DNA from 2 places in the Anoxynatronum sibiricum genome. Region 2 is predicted to be linked to the other one. Evidence: riboswitches for the same ligand, from Rfam matches in the RefSeq annotation. Region 2 holds a riboswitch; the other holds the start of a gene.
The links. Region 2 has a riboswitch for cyclic di-GMP ahead of AAIG11_RS13295 (stalk domain-containing protein). Riboswitches for the same ligand answer to the same signal wherever they lie in the genome.

Region 1 (8,363 bases), on a different contig from region 2:
TTGACTGAATTTCCATAGAGTGGAATGCCTTTGAGCAGATGTGAAAAATGCCGATCACATTCCTTCAGGGAATTTATCGGCATTCATCAGGCTATCTTTAATCTTTTTCCGAAAAACCCTTCCTGCCACCCGCTTAGGGGCAACGGTAGGGAAAGACTTTTTCAGCGGTCGCCATGGCGCCGGGATCCCCGGGCCTGGGCCAACACATGGATGGAGTTCAACGCTTTTCCCGTTCCCTTGGCCACACAGCTGATGGCATCTTCTGCCACAGTGACAGGAATCCCCATGCGGGCCTGTACGTATTCGTCCAAGCCATAGAGCAGGGCGCCGCCGCCGGTCATGATGATCCCCTGATCAGCAATGTCAGAAGCCATTTCAGGAGGCGTGCGTTCCAGCACGGAGTGGATGGCATCTGAAATGGAAGCAATGTTCTCTTCCAGAGCATCCATCATTTCTTCGCTGGTGATTTCAATGTTCACCGGAAGACCAGAAACCAGGTTTCGGCCCCGCACATGCATGGAAACCCGCTCGGTACGGCTGACAGCTCCGCCGATGTTGATTTTCAGTTCTTCAGCAGTACGTTCACCAATCATAATGTTATGGGTTTTGCGCATGTAACGGATAATCGCCTCGTCGAACTTATCGCCGGCAATTTTAATGGAGTTGCTCACCACGATGCCTCCCAGGGAGATCACCGCCACATCGGTGGTGCCGCCGCCAATGTCCACAATCATGTGACCCACTGGCTGGGTGATGTCCAACCCGGCCCCAATGGCTGCGGCTATGGGCTCTTCAATAAGGTAGGTGGTGCGGGCACCGGCTTCGTTGGTGGCATCAATCACCGCCCGTTTTTCCACTTCTGTCACCCCACTGGGGACACATACAATGATTTTTGGCTTAAAGAAAAGCTTTTTACCAACGGTTTTCTGTATAAAGTATTTCAGCATTTTTTCAGTGATTTCGTAATCGGAAATAACGCCATCTTTTAATGGACGAATGGCCACAATGTTACCTGGTGTGCGCCCCAGCATTCTGCGGGCTTCCCGGCCAACGGCCAGTACCTGATTGGAGTATTTATCGATGGCCACCACAGAGGGTTCCTGAAGCACAATTCCCTTTCCTTTGACAAACACCAGCACACTGGCCGTTCCCAGATCAATGCCAATATCCGGAGATAATCCTAACATGGTATTCCCACCTTCTGTTTTCTGATTTCTGTTCCTTCTGTTTCCTTGGTTGTTCCACGCCACGTGATTGCTGGCGGTTCCGGCACCATCAAAGACGATGCTGATTAGCCATCTTTCAGTATAGCAGAAGAAAGCTCCGGGGACAATTCCCAATTCAGCTTTTTAGTAAACAAGGGTGTCAATTTCAGGTGTATCTTCGGGAATTTCATCGAACTCGATGGTGATATAAAGGCGAATGGGCAGTGAGATGATCATTTGGTACGGCTCCCGGATCCATCCCATGTCTGCATGAATGGACAGGGGTGATATTTCCTGGGGCAGCCGCTGCAGGCGCACCGCGCCATCCAACACTTCCAGGGTGGCGGTAAAGTCACGGCCGCTCACTTCGATGGGAAAGTCGATGATTTCCAGTGCGTCTGTTTCTGGCATGGGGATGCGGTGAATCACCTGCCCATCCATGGTCACCACAATGGTTTTTCCATTGCCCGACGCCTCTCCCAGCATCAGGGGCACGGCAAAAAGAGCCCCGAGACTCACCAGGGCCACCAGCACAATCAGTATGATATCTCCCGGCTTCACGGGATGAAAACGCTTCAGCATCATGTGATTCCTTTCCGGCCCTTTTTCCTTCGGGGAAACGGGCTGCCACTTAGGCTACCTTCTGATTATATCGAACCCCCCCGTGAAAGACAAGCGAAAAGGGTTTAGCATCATTCTTTGGGTTGACTTATCCAATTTTTCTGATTGTACATTCTCAATGTTTCTTTTAGTTCATCAAAATGAAAAGGTTTGGCCAGAAATCCATCCATGCCCGCTTCCAGGCATTTCTCCCGGTCTCCAGGCAATACTTTTGCGGTGACAGCAATGATGGGTGTGGCTCTACCCTGCGCTCTCTCGATCTGCCGGATCCATCTGGTGGCTTCATAGCCATCCATCACAGGCATCTGACAATCCATCATAATCATTTGGTACTCAGTCTCTTTCACCATATCCAAGGCCGCCTGCCCATCTATGGCCGTGTCCACTTTGCATCCCATCTTTTCCAAACTCATTTTTGTCACCAGCCTGCTGGAGAAGTCGTCATCCACTACCAGTATTTTGAACGTTGGGGGAGTGGCCTTTTTAGCTTCACAACAATCCTGTTCCATTGGATACACATCTTCTCTTGATTCTCGGGGCAAACCAAGGCAGCAAATCAAGGTAAACGTACTTCCCTTTCCTGGAGTGCTGACAACCGCCAAGCTTCCCCCCAGCATAGCAGTCTGTTCCTTAGCCACAGCCAAACCCAACCCCAAACCCCCATAGACCCGGGTGTGAGATTCATCTACTTGGCTGAACTGTTGAAAGATGTAGTCCATCTTTTCCGATGGAATACCGATACCTGTGTCTTTGACATCAAATCTGACATTGATGCGTTCATAGGGCATCGCATCTTCTGCCGGTCTGACGGATATCTCAACAAGACCGACATCTGTAAATTTAACCGCATTTCCCACTAAATTTCCCAAAATTTGTTTCAGTTTGAAACGGTCACCCACCAATTGTACCGGCAGCTCCTTGGCTACAGTTGCCTTTAAATGCAGCTTCTTGTGTGCAGCAGCCGCTTGGTGAAGGCCAATGACTTCATCGATGAATACTTCCAAGTGGAAGGTTTCTTCTATGATCTTCTGTGTTTTCTTTTCCAAGCTTGTATAATTCAAGATATCCCCCACCACTCGGGCTAATGACCGGGATCCTTCCATGGCAATATGAACAAACTCTTGCTGTTCTTTATTAAGATCAGTGGATCTCAGCAACTGAATCATTCCCATAAGCCCATTAAGAGGTGTTCTTAATTCATGGCTCATATTGGCCAAAAACTGGGTTTTGGCTTTATTGGCAGCTTCTGCTTCTTCCTTTGCCCGGGTTAACTCCAAGGTCGCTTTTCTTTTTTCTGTCACGTCATCTATGATCACAGCAAACCTGTTGGTTTGGGGAGAGTAAGCTTTCACCTGAAAGTATTTATCCAGTTCAACTGAATATGCTTCAAACTCTCGGGATATGCCAGTAAGCGCAACTTCACCGTATTTTTGAATCCAGTAGGCTTCTGTGTCTGGCAGCACTTCCAGCACGGTGCGCCCAATCAGGTTTTCTTGGCGCAGGCCAGTGATCTGCTGATAACTGTCGTTGACACTTAAGAAACGATAATCCACCGGTGTTCCCTGTTCATCGCATATGATTTCATGGAGGGCCAGTCCCAGCTGCATCTGTGAAATCAGCAGGCTGGATTCCCGTTCTTTTTCCACCAGCTGCTGACCGAGAGCCTTATGGGCTAAAGCTTCTCCAATCATTGCAGCCACTACCTCCAACAGCTCCACCATCTCCCGGGAAAGCGATCCGGAACGGGTGTCTGCCAGGTATAACAGTCCCACGATGTCTTCTTTTTCCCGCAAAGGAATCAGCGCCAGGGATGCATACTGTCGATTAAGGCAACTGTTTCGCAACTTGAAAGCCAGGTGTTCAGAGGACTCTTCGTTGAACACAACACCCAGCTCATTGGTCCAAAGGCTCCCCATGGGTGTCGTGTTGGGATGATCTGCCGGCATATTCCCGGACAACACCTGACCACACATACAGGATAAGAAGGGGTGGCCATGTTCATCCCGGAGCACCGCCCCATCCCCATCATGGATCAAGAGGGTATTAAACACATCTTCTTCCAACTTATGCCTGCCGGTTCGAACCATAAAGGGGTAGTCCTCCCCCTTTTTCAAACGAATACCCACTACTTCAAAGCCAGCATATTTCTGGATGGTTTCCGATACATGATGCAGGGTGGTGTCCAGATCCATTTTTTGATTAAAAACTTGGAGTACTTTCCACCCCAGTTCCCTGTAAAGATGAGCCAGGTACTGGCTGGTGATGTCTGTCATGGTGCCCAGGGTTATGTGAGTGGCGTTTCCCTGGCTGTTTCGAAGGGTTTTCCCCCGGGACAGCATCCACACCCAAGTGCCATCTTTTTTTCGGATGCGAAACCTGTTTTCATAGATACCAGGGGAGCCGTCAGCAATGTATTGATTAAATCCTTCCATTTCTCCTTCCCGGTCTTCCGGGTGAATAATTCCGCTGAAAAAAGAAGGGCTGGTGAAACCTTCTCCGTCAGTGTAATCCGCCGGATCGTATCCCAGATAGGTGAAATAGGTGTCGCTGAGGCGTTCCATTTTCTTTCTGTCATCATATTCCCACACACCTGTGTTGGTGGCATCCAGAATTGATTCGTAACGGGACTCCATATGCTTAACCGCATTCTCACGGTTTAAGAAATCCGTCACATCCCGAAAGTACTCCACCACACCGGTAATATGTCCCCCTTTGTCACGCAGTGGAGAAGCAACGACTTGCAATGTTCTATTGTGGTTGTCCTGATCATGGAACAACTCTGTTTTTTTAACCAGTGTGCCGGTTTTGATGGCTTCCAGTGCATGGCAATGATTGCAGGGCTCCTGCCGGCCATAGTGCACCTGGTAGCAGGGTCGCCCGATTTCCTCCCGATTTTTGCTCCACCGACGGGTAGTCTCATTCTGCAGTTGAATGATCAAGTCCAGATCCATCACCCGAATACCGTCCTGGATGGCATCTATCACGGATTGCAACTGCTGTTGGTCTTTTTGATAAGCCCTTCTTGTGATCTGCTTTAATTTTTGTTTGTTTATCTTAAACTTCTTCATAGCGTGCCTCCTGCTTGCTTATCTCCAGCTTGTATATTTCCGTAGCTACTGCCTTTTACTGCCGAAACCAGAAAGTGAAGTGCCTTACACCAAAGATCCTGGCTATGAAGTCTTCGACATTTTGATCATTTCGTCTGCAAAATATCATCACCATGACGCACAGTAATTAAATAAAAACGACCACTAAAAAAAGTGGCCGGTTACGCTACTCACTCCTCCAGGCTCATAAGCGTCCAAATTTAAGCCGGGATTCTTCGTGTCCAATAATAAAAGTATCTGCTTTTGTTGTAAACCGACTTTTTTGATTGATTAACATTTCTCAAATCATTGATATCTTGCTATTATTATACCACTTCATCATTAAAACAAATACTTTAAAATAGTCGATTTTGCTGCAAAATAATAGTGAACCTATGACGTTGTGTGACTATTGACCCCAAAGAAAAAGACCACCGCCGGAAAGCGATGGTCTTAGCTTGCATAATGGGTCTTATCACCTGATGAGTCTTATCACTGGTTCTACTTTTGATGATGTTCGTACTGTTGGATTCTGTTAAGTGCTTTGGTGAGGGCAGCCTTGGCCCGGTCGATGTCCACCTGGTCCGACTTAGCCTTCAACCGTTCCTCTGCCCGTTCCCGGGCTTTTCGGGCGCGCTGGATATCGATTTCTTCAATCCACTCCACCGCTTCTGTGATCACCAGTGCGTGGTCGCCACGAATTTTCAGCACGCCGTCGGCACAGGAGGCTTCTCTCACTTTGCCTTCCTGAACAATTTTGATGCGTCCCACTGCCACCGGCGCCACCATGGGAATGTGCTCATTCATCAGCCCCACGTCACCGGAAGCGGTGCGCACCACTGCCATGTCTACTTCTTCGTCCAGAAACACTCTGTCTGGCGAGACAATTTCAAGATGCAGTTTCGCTGCCACAGGGTCACCTACTTTCCAGCTTTCGCTTTTTCCCGGGCTTCTTCAATGGTGCCCACAAAGAGGAAGGCAGATTCGGGCAGATCATCATGTTGCCCGTCCAGGATTTCCCTGAAGCCCCGAATGGTGTCTTTCAGCGGCACATACTTTCCTTCCATGCCGGTGAACTGCTCTGCCACGTGGAAGGGTTGTGACAGGAATCGCTGCACCTTTCGGGCGCGGGCCACAATAAGCTTATCTTCCTCAGACAACTCGTCCATACCCAGAATGGCAATGATGTCCTGGAGTTCTTTGTAACGCTGCAGCACCGATTCCACGCCGCGGGCCACATCGTAGTGCTCCTGGCCCACAATCACCGGGTCAAGAATCCGGGAGGTGGAATCAAGAGGATCCACTGCTGGGTAAATGCCCAGCTCGGAGATCTGTCGGGAAAGAACAGTGGTGGCATCCAGATGGGCAAAAGTGGTGGCCGGTGCCGGGTCTGTCAGGTCATCCGCCGGTACGTAGACTGCCTGTACCGAGGTGATGGAGCCCTTCTTGGTGGAAGTGATCCGCTCCTGAAGCACGCCCATTTCTGTGGCCAGGGTGGGTTGGTAGCCCACGGCACTGGGCACACGGCCCAACAGTGCCGATACCTCCGAACCTGCCTGGGTGAAACGGAAGATGTTATCGATGAAAAGGAGGACATCCTGCCCCTCTTCATCCCTGAAATACTCGGCCATGGTGAGACCGGTGAGCCCCACCCGCATGCGGGCCCCCGGCGGTTCGTTCATCTGACCATACACCAGGGTGGTTTTGTCGATAACACCAGATTCAATCATTTCGTAGTAGAGGTCGTTGCCTTCACGGGTTCGCTCCCCCACACCGGCAAACACGGATAGTCCGCCGTGTTCTTTGGCAATGTTGTTGATGAGCTCCATGATAATAACGGTTTTGCCAACGCCGGCGCCACCGAAGAGACCAATTTTACCACCCTTGGAGTAGGGGGCGATGAGATCAACTACTTTGATCCCTGTTTCCAGAATTTCTGTGGCGGTTTCCTGATCTTCAAAGGCAGGTGATGGCCGGTGAATGGGAAAATGATGCTCTGATTCAACCGCTCCCTTTTCATCCACAGGTTCTCCCAGCACGTTCATGATGCGGCCCAAAGTGGCTCTTCCCACTGGCACAGTGATGGGGCCGCCGGTGTCAGTGCCGTCCATTCCCCTCACCAGTCCTTCGGTGGAACTCATGGCCACGCACCGAACCGTGTCGTCGCCCAGATGCTGGGCCACTTCGGCAATGATTTTTTCATCATCTTTATAAATTTCAATGGCGCTGAGCAGTTCCGGCAGCTGTTCGTTTTCAAACTTTATATCCAATACAGGGCCAATGATCTGCACCAGTTTTCCGATGTTTCCTTTCGGCATTGCTTCCCCTCCTTTTGCTTGTCCGTACGGCGACGCCTATTTCAGCGCCTCCGCACCGCCGACAATTTCGGCAATTTCCTGTGTGATCGCAGCCTGACGGGCCCGGTTATACTGGAGCTGCAGCTTGTCGATCATGTCTTCCGCATTGCTGGTGGCACTTTCCATGGCCACCCGGCGGGCTGCCTGTTCACTGACGGCTGATTCCATCAATCCACCGTAAATCATACTGTCCAGATAGCTGGGGACCACCCGTCCCAGCACTTCTGCATCTGAAGGCTCATAGATGGCGAGTTCCCAGTCATCTTTAGCTGCTGCTTCACGGCGCATCTGTTCTTCTTCCATCAGACTTTTATCGGTATGGAAGCAGGTTTCCAGCGCTTCCTCATCCAGGGGCATCAGCTTCAGTACTTTGGGTTTGTAACTGATGGTGCTTTCAAAGTGGGTGTACACCAGGTAGATTTCGTCCACTTCTTCTGCCTGGTATTTTTCCAGACAGAACCGTCGAATTTCTTGGGCGTCAATGAAATCAGGCACTTCTGCCAGACCCAGGTAAGACCGGGGAACTTCCACTTCACGCCTTGAAAAATAATCCCAGGACTTCTGCCCCACCGCCACTACACAAGTGGCTTTTTTTTCCTGCATATGTTCCCAGGCTTGTTTCACAACATTTGTGTTGTAACCGCCGCAAAGACCGCGGTTGCCCGCAATGACAATGTAACCGGTTTTATTGATGGTTTCCCGGGGGGTTACCAGAGGATGTTCTGTCCCCTGAAGCTCTCCCAGAAATCCCAGCACTGCCTGCTTCCATGCCCGGGTAAAAGGCCGGGATTCTTCCAGTCTTCCCCGGGTTTTTCGCAGTTTTGCCGAGGCCACCATTTCCATGGCCTTGGTGATTTGTCTGGTACTCTTGACACTTTTGATGCGGCGTTTGATGTCCCGCATTCCTAATCCGGCCAATGGGTCACCTCCTGTTCCTTATTCCTTTTCTTTCAGGAACTCAACCTTGTATTCCTCAATGGCTTTTTTCAGGGTTTCTTCCGTGGCTTCATCCATGGCACCCTGTTCGCGAATGGTTTTGCCAACTTCCGGGAAATGGCTGCGCATATAGACCATGAGACCGGCTTCGAAATCAC
Region 2 (8,363 bases):
CAGATAGCCGGCATTTTGGTCATCTCCATTGTGATGGCAGCGGGGTGGTACATCATCATGATTGTGGGCATCAGCATGGCAGCACCGCAGGCAGTGCGTGAAGCGGCTTCCGTTCCAGTGGCTGATGCCATGACCTATGCCTACGGCTCCCCCCTCTTTGGAAAAATGCTGATTTTGGGAGCCATGTGCGGTATTCTCTCCAGCTGGAACGGTTTTATCGTTGGCGGCACCCGGGTTCTCTTCGCCATGGGGCGGGCCAAAATGCTGCCTCAGATCTTCGGCAGCCTGCATCCCATCTACAAAACTCCCACTGCAGCCATCCTGTTATCCGGCGGCATCTGCTGCCTGGCGCCTTTTCTGGGGCGCAACGCCCTCGTCTGGTTTGTGAATGCCAGTGCCTTTGGAACGGTGGTGGCCTACTTTATGGTATCCATCTCCTTTATGATGATTCGAAAAAAAGAACCCAATCTTGAACGCCCCTTCTTGATCAAGAAAGGAAAACTCATGGGGATTCTCGCTGTGATCACCTCTGGCCTCTTTATCACCCTGTACCTACCCATCGGTCCTGGCTCCCTGGCCTGGCCCCATGAATGGATGATGATATTCGGTTGGGCACTCATCGGATTTGTGCTGGCTCTTTGGGCCAAGAGAAGCTACCCGGATGTTTCAGATCAAGACCGGGAGTACCTTATTTTTGGTGAAAAATACGCCCGAGCTTCCCTAAACCAAGAAGGAGCCGTTCTCCAGGCTGCTGAGAGAGAGGCTGTTTCGGGATAAACACAGCGATTATCACAGTGAACATCACTTCAACCAGCAAAGGAGTCAACGCCATGAAGGTCATCGATTTGTCCCATCTCATTGAAAAGGGCATGCCCATTTTTCCCGGAGACCCGGAACCATCCATAGAAAGCGCCTTCACCCACGAAAAAGACAGCTTTCATGTCAACCGGCTCCTGATGGGAAGCCACACCGGCACCCACATCGATGCTCCCTATCACATCGACCCTTTGGGTGACCCTATTGACACCATTCCCATTCACCGCTTTGTAGGCATGGGTGTCAAAGTGAGTTTAACTGGCTTAAAGCCAGAAACACCCATCACCACAGCCATGATGTCACCGGCCCTTGAACAGCTACATCCCGGCGATTTTCTCATCATCCACACCGGGTGGGACCAATATTTTCATCATCACGATCACTACCAGCAGCACCCCTACCTCACACCGGAGGCGGCACAAGGAATAGTGGAGAAACAGATTTCACTAATTGCCATCGACGCCCTGAATGTGGATCCCACGTTGAAAGAAATATATCCTGCCCATGAAGTTTTCATGAAAAACGACTGCCTGATTGTTGAAAACCTTTGTGGGTTGGATCAGGTAAAGGCAACCCGCGGCCTGTACGCATTCCTGCCGCTCAAGCTGAAAGGTGCCGACGGGTCGCCCCTGCGAGCTGTGTTCCTGCAACCCTGATTCCCTTGATCGCTCCCATGGCTCCCTTTCTGGGGGTTTTTTTTATGGCTTTGCTTTTCTATCCACTATTCTTTATCACCTATCCACTGAAAACCCGCCCGAGGCGGTTTTGCTCTGTCATCAAATGGCAATTAAGAGTTAGGCCTACCAAAATAATGCTTGCCAATGAGAATAAATCAAGTTAAAATAGAGTCAATAAATAGTTAGGATAAACTAACGCTTCAATAATAAGGTTCCAAAAAATGACATGATAGATCAGATCATACTGGTCGCATAAGGCTTTAATAGTTCAAAGGGAGGTGCCGAATATGTTTTTTAAAGAGAAGAAATCTGCAGCAACAACAGGCGTATCGCCAAAAGCATCATCCACAAAAGCAATGGAAGAGGCCTTGAAGGCTGCCACAAGTGGGCAGTGCGTCAAAATTAATCCGGAAGACTGTGGTTCAAAAGAATTGGCAGATCTCTGGAACACGTTTATGGATACCATTTCAAAAGAGCGTCAGGCAGCGGTATTGCAGGTGAACAACCTGGTGCAGGAAGTTACCCGCATGGATTCAGTGCGGGAAATGATTCAGAGCGTCACCCAGCAAACCGATTCCCTCCATACCATGTTGGCCAACAGCGAAGAGCTGGGCGCCTCCATTGAAGAAGTCGCCAACATATCAAGCGAAGTTTCCGACCAGACCAGTGCCACCAATGCCAAGGTTCAGGAGAGTGTTGCTCAAATGAACCAGTCCATGGAATTTGTCACCCAGTCTTTTGAAGAGGTGAAACGCATTGATGGCGAAATACAGCAGGTAAAACTGAAAACACAGGATATTGATCAAATCATAGATATTGTGAAGGGCATTGCCGAGCAAACCAACCTGCTGGCGCTGAATGCCGCCATCGAAGCCGCCCGGGCGGGAGAACAGGGGCGGGGCTTTGCTGTGGTGGCCGATGAAGTGCGCAAACTGGCCGAGCACACCAAAGACTCAGTGGGAAAAGTTCAAATGAGCATTTCCGAGCTACAACATCACATCGATGACACCTCCAAAAGCATGACCCTCACTGCCTCCAAGCTGGACAGCGGCAAGCAGATCGTTGAAGAAGCCGTTAGATCCATCAGTGACATCAGCGATTCAGTCACTTTGGTGAACGATCATACCATGCAGGTGGCAGCCAACATGCAAGAGCAGTCTGCCGTCACAGAAACCCTTAATGAAAATATGTCCCAGATTTCTCAGGCATCCGATTTTCTGGCAGGCACCTGTGATCACACCGGACGAGCCATTTTCAATGCCAGCAAAAAAATGGACGCCTTGCGCCTTGCTCTGCTGCATCACAGCAGCTGCCTCACCGACACCGAACTCATCGAAATCTATAAAACAGACCACCTGCTGTGGCGCTGGCGGGTATACAACATGCTCTTGGGTTACGAACAGGTAGACGAAAAAATGATCGGCAATTACCATGACTGTCGCTTGGGTAAATGGTATTACAGCGTGGGTGATGAGACGCTGAAAAAGCATCCTGCCTTTAAGGGCATGGAATCACCCCACATGCATCTTCACCAGGTGGCTAAAAAAGCCTCCGATGCTTACAAGGCGGGCGACACCAAAGAAGCAGAGAGCTGCCTGTTCAAAATGGATGAATACTCCAAGGAAGTCTTCCGTTGCCTTGATGAAATGCGCGGTGCTTTTCATAAAAAATAACAGCTAAAACAATTAATCCACACGAACCATCAAAAGCCCTCCGGGGCTTTTTTGCTGTCTGCAGATTCGGGTCCAAATCCCCTGATTTAACCGGGGCTGAAACGGGAATAGGCACAATAAGCAGCAAATACAAAAGAAAGAAGATGAGGATGATGAAAAGAAAGCACATCAACCACCGGCACCCCCTATGGATGGCCACCTTTCTACTTGCAATGATGCTATTGCTGACAGCCTGCGGCGGCGGTTCTGCACCGGCCGAAACCGGCGAAGCAGAGGCACCCCCTGCCCAGGTCTCAGAAACAGAACCCTCCCAAGAGCCTGAAACCGATCCAGAGACCCCCGTCTCCTCCGGCGAAACCATGAACGAAAGCCAAATTGCTGCCCTCTTCAGCGGCGGCAGGGAAATGAGCGAAGTCTCCTACGAAATGAACATCAGCGGCCCCACCATGGATACCATGAAAACCCGCATCTGGCTGAAAGGCGAGCGGATGCGCAGTGAAAGTGAAGCCATGGGCGTTAACTTCATCATGATCTACGACACTGAAGCAGTTTACACCCTTGATCCCCAGGAGAAAACTGCCATGAAAATGCCCGTTGACATGGGAATGGATGGCACCATGGAGCCCATCACGGCAGAGGACCTGACAGAAGACGTAGACACCGAAACCATGGAATACCTGGGAACAGAAATGGTCAACGGCATCCAATGCCATGTGGTGCAAACCACCGACAGTGAGAGTGGCGTTCAGATGAAAATGTGGCTGCATACCGATTACGGATTCCCCATGAAGATGGAAGGTCAGGGGAACAATCCTGAAGACCAGTTTTTGATGGAGGTCACCAACTTCCAAACCGGTGGCATCTCCAACGATCTTTTCGTCGTTCCCTCCGATTATGAAATCATGGACTTCAGCGAAATGTTCCAGGGGCTGCCTGCCATACCCGGTTCCTGAACAAGCCGGTCAATTCAATCGTTGCAATCAAAGAGCTGCGCCTGATGACATTGTCACTGGGCACAGCTCTTATTTATTCAGTCACAGTTCTAACTGAAACAGTTTACCGAAAAAGGCGCTAAGGTGCAGGGTAAACGATGATAACCTCCTGACCCACAGGCTCCCAGTCAACACTGCTGCCAAGATTCTCAGCAACAAAGCGAAGCGGCAGCATGGTTCTGCCGGGAGGAATAATCACCGGCGTCACCTGGGCATTGTTGGCATCAATCTGTTGCATCACACCGTTTACCCGGGCACTGTTCCGGTTAATCCACAGATCAATGGTGGTTTCACCGAACTCAATGGTCACCCGCTGATCGCCGGCATCCCAGCCCACCGTGGCACCCAGGGCCTCTGCCACATAACGAATGGGTAATAGTGTTCTGCCGCCGCTGATAATGGGGGACGTATCCATGGTTCTCAGCGAATCGTTGACAAAGTAATCAGACTGGTTTATGAAGAATCGAATCACAACGCCGTCACCCGATGGTGTCGAAGGTGTTGAAGGCGGCAGGGCAGGCGATTCTGGCGGCGTTTCCGGTTCAACAGGCACTTCCGGCTCCTCTAAGACCTCGGGAACCTCCAGTCCTTCCAGTTCTTCCTCTTCAAGATCAGCATCCTGCTCAATGATACCGCCGGTTTCATTGCTGTAAGCAGAAAAACCATTGGCATTTCGCGCCCTTACCCGGTAAAGGTACAGCGTGTCTACGGCGACATTTTCGTCCACAAAAACGGTGACGTTGGCGCCCACTTCACCAATTTCACTAAAGGCACCGCCATTGGCCTGCCTTTCAATGTGAAAGGCCTGTTCATTGCCGGCATTATCTGTCCAGCTCAGTGAAAAAGCCGGACCATCAATGGCCGTTGCCATCAAATCAGTGGGAGCAGCAGGCGCGTTGGCCGGCGGTGGTGCCAGCCCCAAGGCCTGGGTAGTAGCAGCTGCTTCATTGGAATAGCCAGAGTTCCCCATGCCATTATACGCCCTGACCCGGTACGTGTAGTTGGTCATGGCGCTCAGGCCGGTATCTGCAAACTGAGTGGTGTTGGCATCCAGCACAGCAATTTCATTAAAACCGCCAGCCTGATTGGTCACTCTTCGTTCCACTTTGTAGCCAGTCTCATTGCCTGCATTGTCTTTCCAGGTGAGACTGATGGAAGAAGCTGAAACAGCGCTTGCCGACAAATCAGTGGGAGCCGGTGGCACCAAAATCAGGTTTAAATCCTGGGGATCCAACGCCTTGAATATAGTAAAGTTGGCGCTGTTACTGGTGTACCAGGTATCATTGTTGGGCGACCATCGCACCCGAATTCTTCCCTGGTTTGTCACCTGGTCGGGCACTGTCCAGTTGTAGCTGGTTCCTAAAACCGAGGTGATGTAAGTCCAGTTGGCGCCGCCATTGGCAGAAAAATAGATTTGCGTGTTTCCCCCGGCAGCAGATTTTTGCCAGGTAATGGTGTGGTTACCCCCTACCTGAAAGCTCTCGCCGCCTGTTGGTGAAGTTAGATTGACATAAGACAGCGGTGCCAGCTGCAGATCATTGGCGGTGACACTGCCGCTCACTGACATAAGCACCAGCAGCAAAATCGTGATGAATCCGATCATACGTCTTTTCAATAGTTCTCCTCCTTACTCAAATCCACAGTTGCCTCTCAGCTTGTTATTGCCACAAACACGCCCCTTTCCCATTTCAAACCAATTAGTTCTGATTCCTTTTTGTCTCCCGCTGCAGAAAAAGCCGTCAAACGCAAAAAAGCCCAGCATTCCTCTCGGGGCAGCTGGACAATCATTGCATCTGATGATACGGCAGACTCCAAACTTTGCGTCCCAATCTTTCGATTGGTTTGCCCAAAGGTACTGGCTCACTCATCCTTACAAAATACCGACGTTCACATTGAGCGGGAGAAAGCGTCACAGGGTGCAATCATGCATATGTATTTGAGTGTGATAATCATTCTCGATATGTGATAATTTTACCCAAATCTGCTGCTTTAAACCGCATCGGCAAGTCAATTGATGAAAAAAGTTCAGAAAAAACAAAAAAAGAGAGAAAAATGCCTTCACAGGTCGAATAGCTATTATATAATGGAAGAAATGAATTAATCACGAGCATCAGAGCAGAGAGAAGATCACCTGAACGCCAATGACGGGAGTGACCACCGGATGACACCAGCCGCCACCTCTACGGGAACGCTGAACAGCCTGGCAGAAGACCTTTTCATGGAGCTCTTCTGTGACACCTTTGGTCCCGAAAAATCCCAGCACATTTACATCCAGTATCCCTTCACCGACATCTACGGAAATAGTCGGTTGATTTGGGTTGATTTATTGACTGACACTTTATTAGGAGGGCGAAACAATGGAAATACTTCCACTGCAATCCTTTGAAGCCATTAAACTGGTGCAGATGCTTGCAGATAAGAGTATGACAAATAGCTACAAAATATTTTGGCTCAGAGGGATAATTGATTCTGCGATAGAAGGAAAAACAGTAGTTAACATCGAAGATAATGTGATCAAGATGATCAGTGAAGCATGGTATCCAGTAACACAGTATAAGTTATCATTGGGGAAATTAGATAAAATAGAGGAGATCATTGGTGAAGTTTTAAAGAGGGATCCCGGGGCAGCTATCAGAAATAAAGATGATTTAGCTGATACGATCAAATCTTTTGGAGCAGCAGACTTTAGATCGAAAATTAACCGTTTAGCAAGATATGTTACTTTCAGACTTTTAACTCCATTTTATGCCGAACAACTTCGTGGGTTGTCTGATCATGATAAAAACAGAAAAATCCAAGAACTTAGTCAAGGAGACCAAGACGCACTATACAGAATTAGTAGTAAGGGTACAAGTCTGTATATTAATGATCGATGGGCAACGTTTATTCAGAAAAACCGCCAAGTAATTAGCGGCTGGTCTGATCACGTTCTCATAAACTATTTGCAACGAAGAAATCCGAATGTGCCAGCGATACCTTTAAAGATCTTTCCACCAATGAAGCGTGATCTATCAAAAGCTAAACGATTTTGGGGGCTTGTTCAAGAGAATGTTGAACTAATGGATATCTATACCAAGAGACCAATGACTTCACAACACACTCTAGAACTTGGCGAAATTAGTATTGATCATTTTGTACCCTGGAGCTTTGTGCAACATGACCTGGTTTGGAATTTGATTCCAACATTCAAGCGAATTAACAGTATGAAAAGTAATCATGTCCCAAATCTGAATAAGTATTTGGATGATTTCTGCATTGTTCAGTATAAGGCAGTTAACTGCATGATTAATACTGGGATGCATAAATATTTGGAGGATTACTACACTGTTGATCAAAAAATGGTTGAAATGTTAACAAGAAGAAGTAATTTTGAGAAGAAAGATTTTATTGCTGCTCTTAAGCGGACGATTGAACCGCAAGTTCAAATTGCCACTAACCAAGGTTTCTTAGAATGGGAGTATATTGATGATTAATGATTTAAACTCTGAAACACTGGATATAAATTAAAGCAAATCCATTGTCTTGAATCAATGAAATAATTGAGGAGTGCAACAAAATATGTGGTCACATGCGCTAATTCACTTAACTGATTGCAATGTTGGAACTTATGGGCCAGAATCATTCCAAGATTACTTGTTGCGAAATAAGCTGGGAAGAAAACCGACTGCGCCCTCAATTTCAATCGACTGCTATGAGAAACTGCCTAAGCAATTAAGAGACAATGATACAATGGTTCTCCGATTGGGAGCATCTAATCATGGTACGGGTACACAGTTTATCTTAGCGAAGGTAAAAGATCGCTTGAAAGATTTTTTTCTCGTAAACGATGAAGTTTTTAGGATGAGTCAACCCGACATCTTTCATCCTAAAAAAAATCTCAACTCATTGAAAGGTTACAAAATTATGCCTGTTTTATCAGAAACATCACTGGTCAATTTAGCGCTTACCAGTGGTTTGTTGAGCGAAGCATTAAGCTTTGATGTGAAGATGGTTCCTGGGGCTCCAACTACTGGAAAATCGACGTTTTCTTTTAAATTTAAAGTCCACTCGTTAATCAAACAAGTATTTGAACACCGCAATGGGCAGGTTGAGATTGACGCTCTGTTTGTAGAAAAAAGAAAGGGAAGAGATACACTCTTTATTATTGAAGCAAAAAGTGGGGCAACCATAAGATCGTTGTCTAAACATAAGTTAGTCTACCCCAT

Region 1: linked by a shared signal. The riboswitch ahead of AAIG11_RS10195 (response regulator) and the one ahead of AAIG11_RS13295 (stalk domain-containing protein) in region 2 are both predicted to bind cyclic di-GMP.

What each region holds. Positions count from the first base shown of each region.
Region 1 is NZ_JBCITM010000009.1:83,128-91,490, forward strand. Features, by position in the region: gene mreB (rod shape-determining protein) at 162-1,187, opposite strand; gene AAIG11_RS10190 (NusG domain II-containing protein) at 1,350-1,787, opposite strand; gene AAIG11_RS10195 (response regulator) at 1,898-4,894, opposite strand; cyclic di-GMP riboswitch class II at 5,080-5,165, opposite strand; gene atpC (ATP synthase F1 subunit epsilon) at 5,414-5,824, opposite strand; gene atpD (F0F1 ATP synthase subunit beta) at 5,833-7,230, opposite strand; gene atpG (ATP synthase F1 subunit gamma) at 7,267-8,187, opposite strand; gene atpA (F0F1 ATP synthase subunit alpha) at 8,206-8,363, opposite strand, start outside.
Region 2 is NZ_JBCITM010000016.1:220-8,582, reverse strand. Features, by position in the region: gene AAIG11_RS13315 (APC family permease) at 1-777, shown strand, start outside; gene AAIG11_RS13310 (cyclase family protein) at 831-1,472, shown strand; partial or broken gene AAIG11_RS18190 (methyl-accepting chemotaxis protein) at 1,781-2,638, shown strand; gene AAIG11_RS18185 (CZB domain-containing protein) at 2,621-3,166, shown strand; gene AAIG11_RS13300 (DUF4412 domain-containing protein) at 3,319-4,119, shown strand; gene AAIG11_RS13295 (stalk domain-containing protein) at 4,238-5,773, opposite strand; cyclic di-GMP riboswitch class I at 5,927-6,015, opposite strand; gene AAIG11_RS13290 (hypothetical protein) at 6,320-6,544, shown strand; gene AAIG11_RS13285 (HNH endonuclease domain-containing protein) at 6,516-7,631, shown strand; gene AAIG11_RS13280 (DUF6997 domain-containing protein) at 7,717-8,363, shown strand, end outside.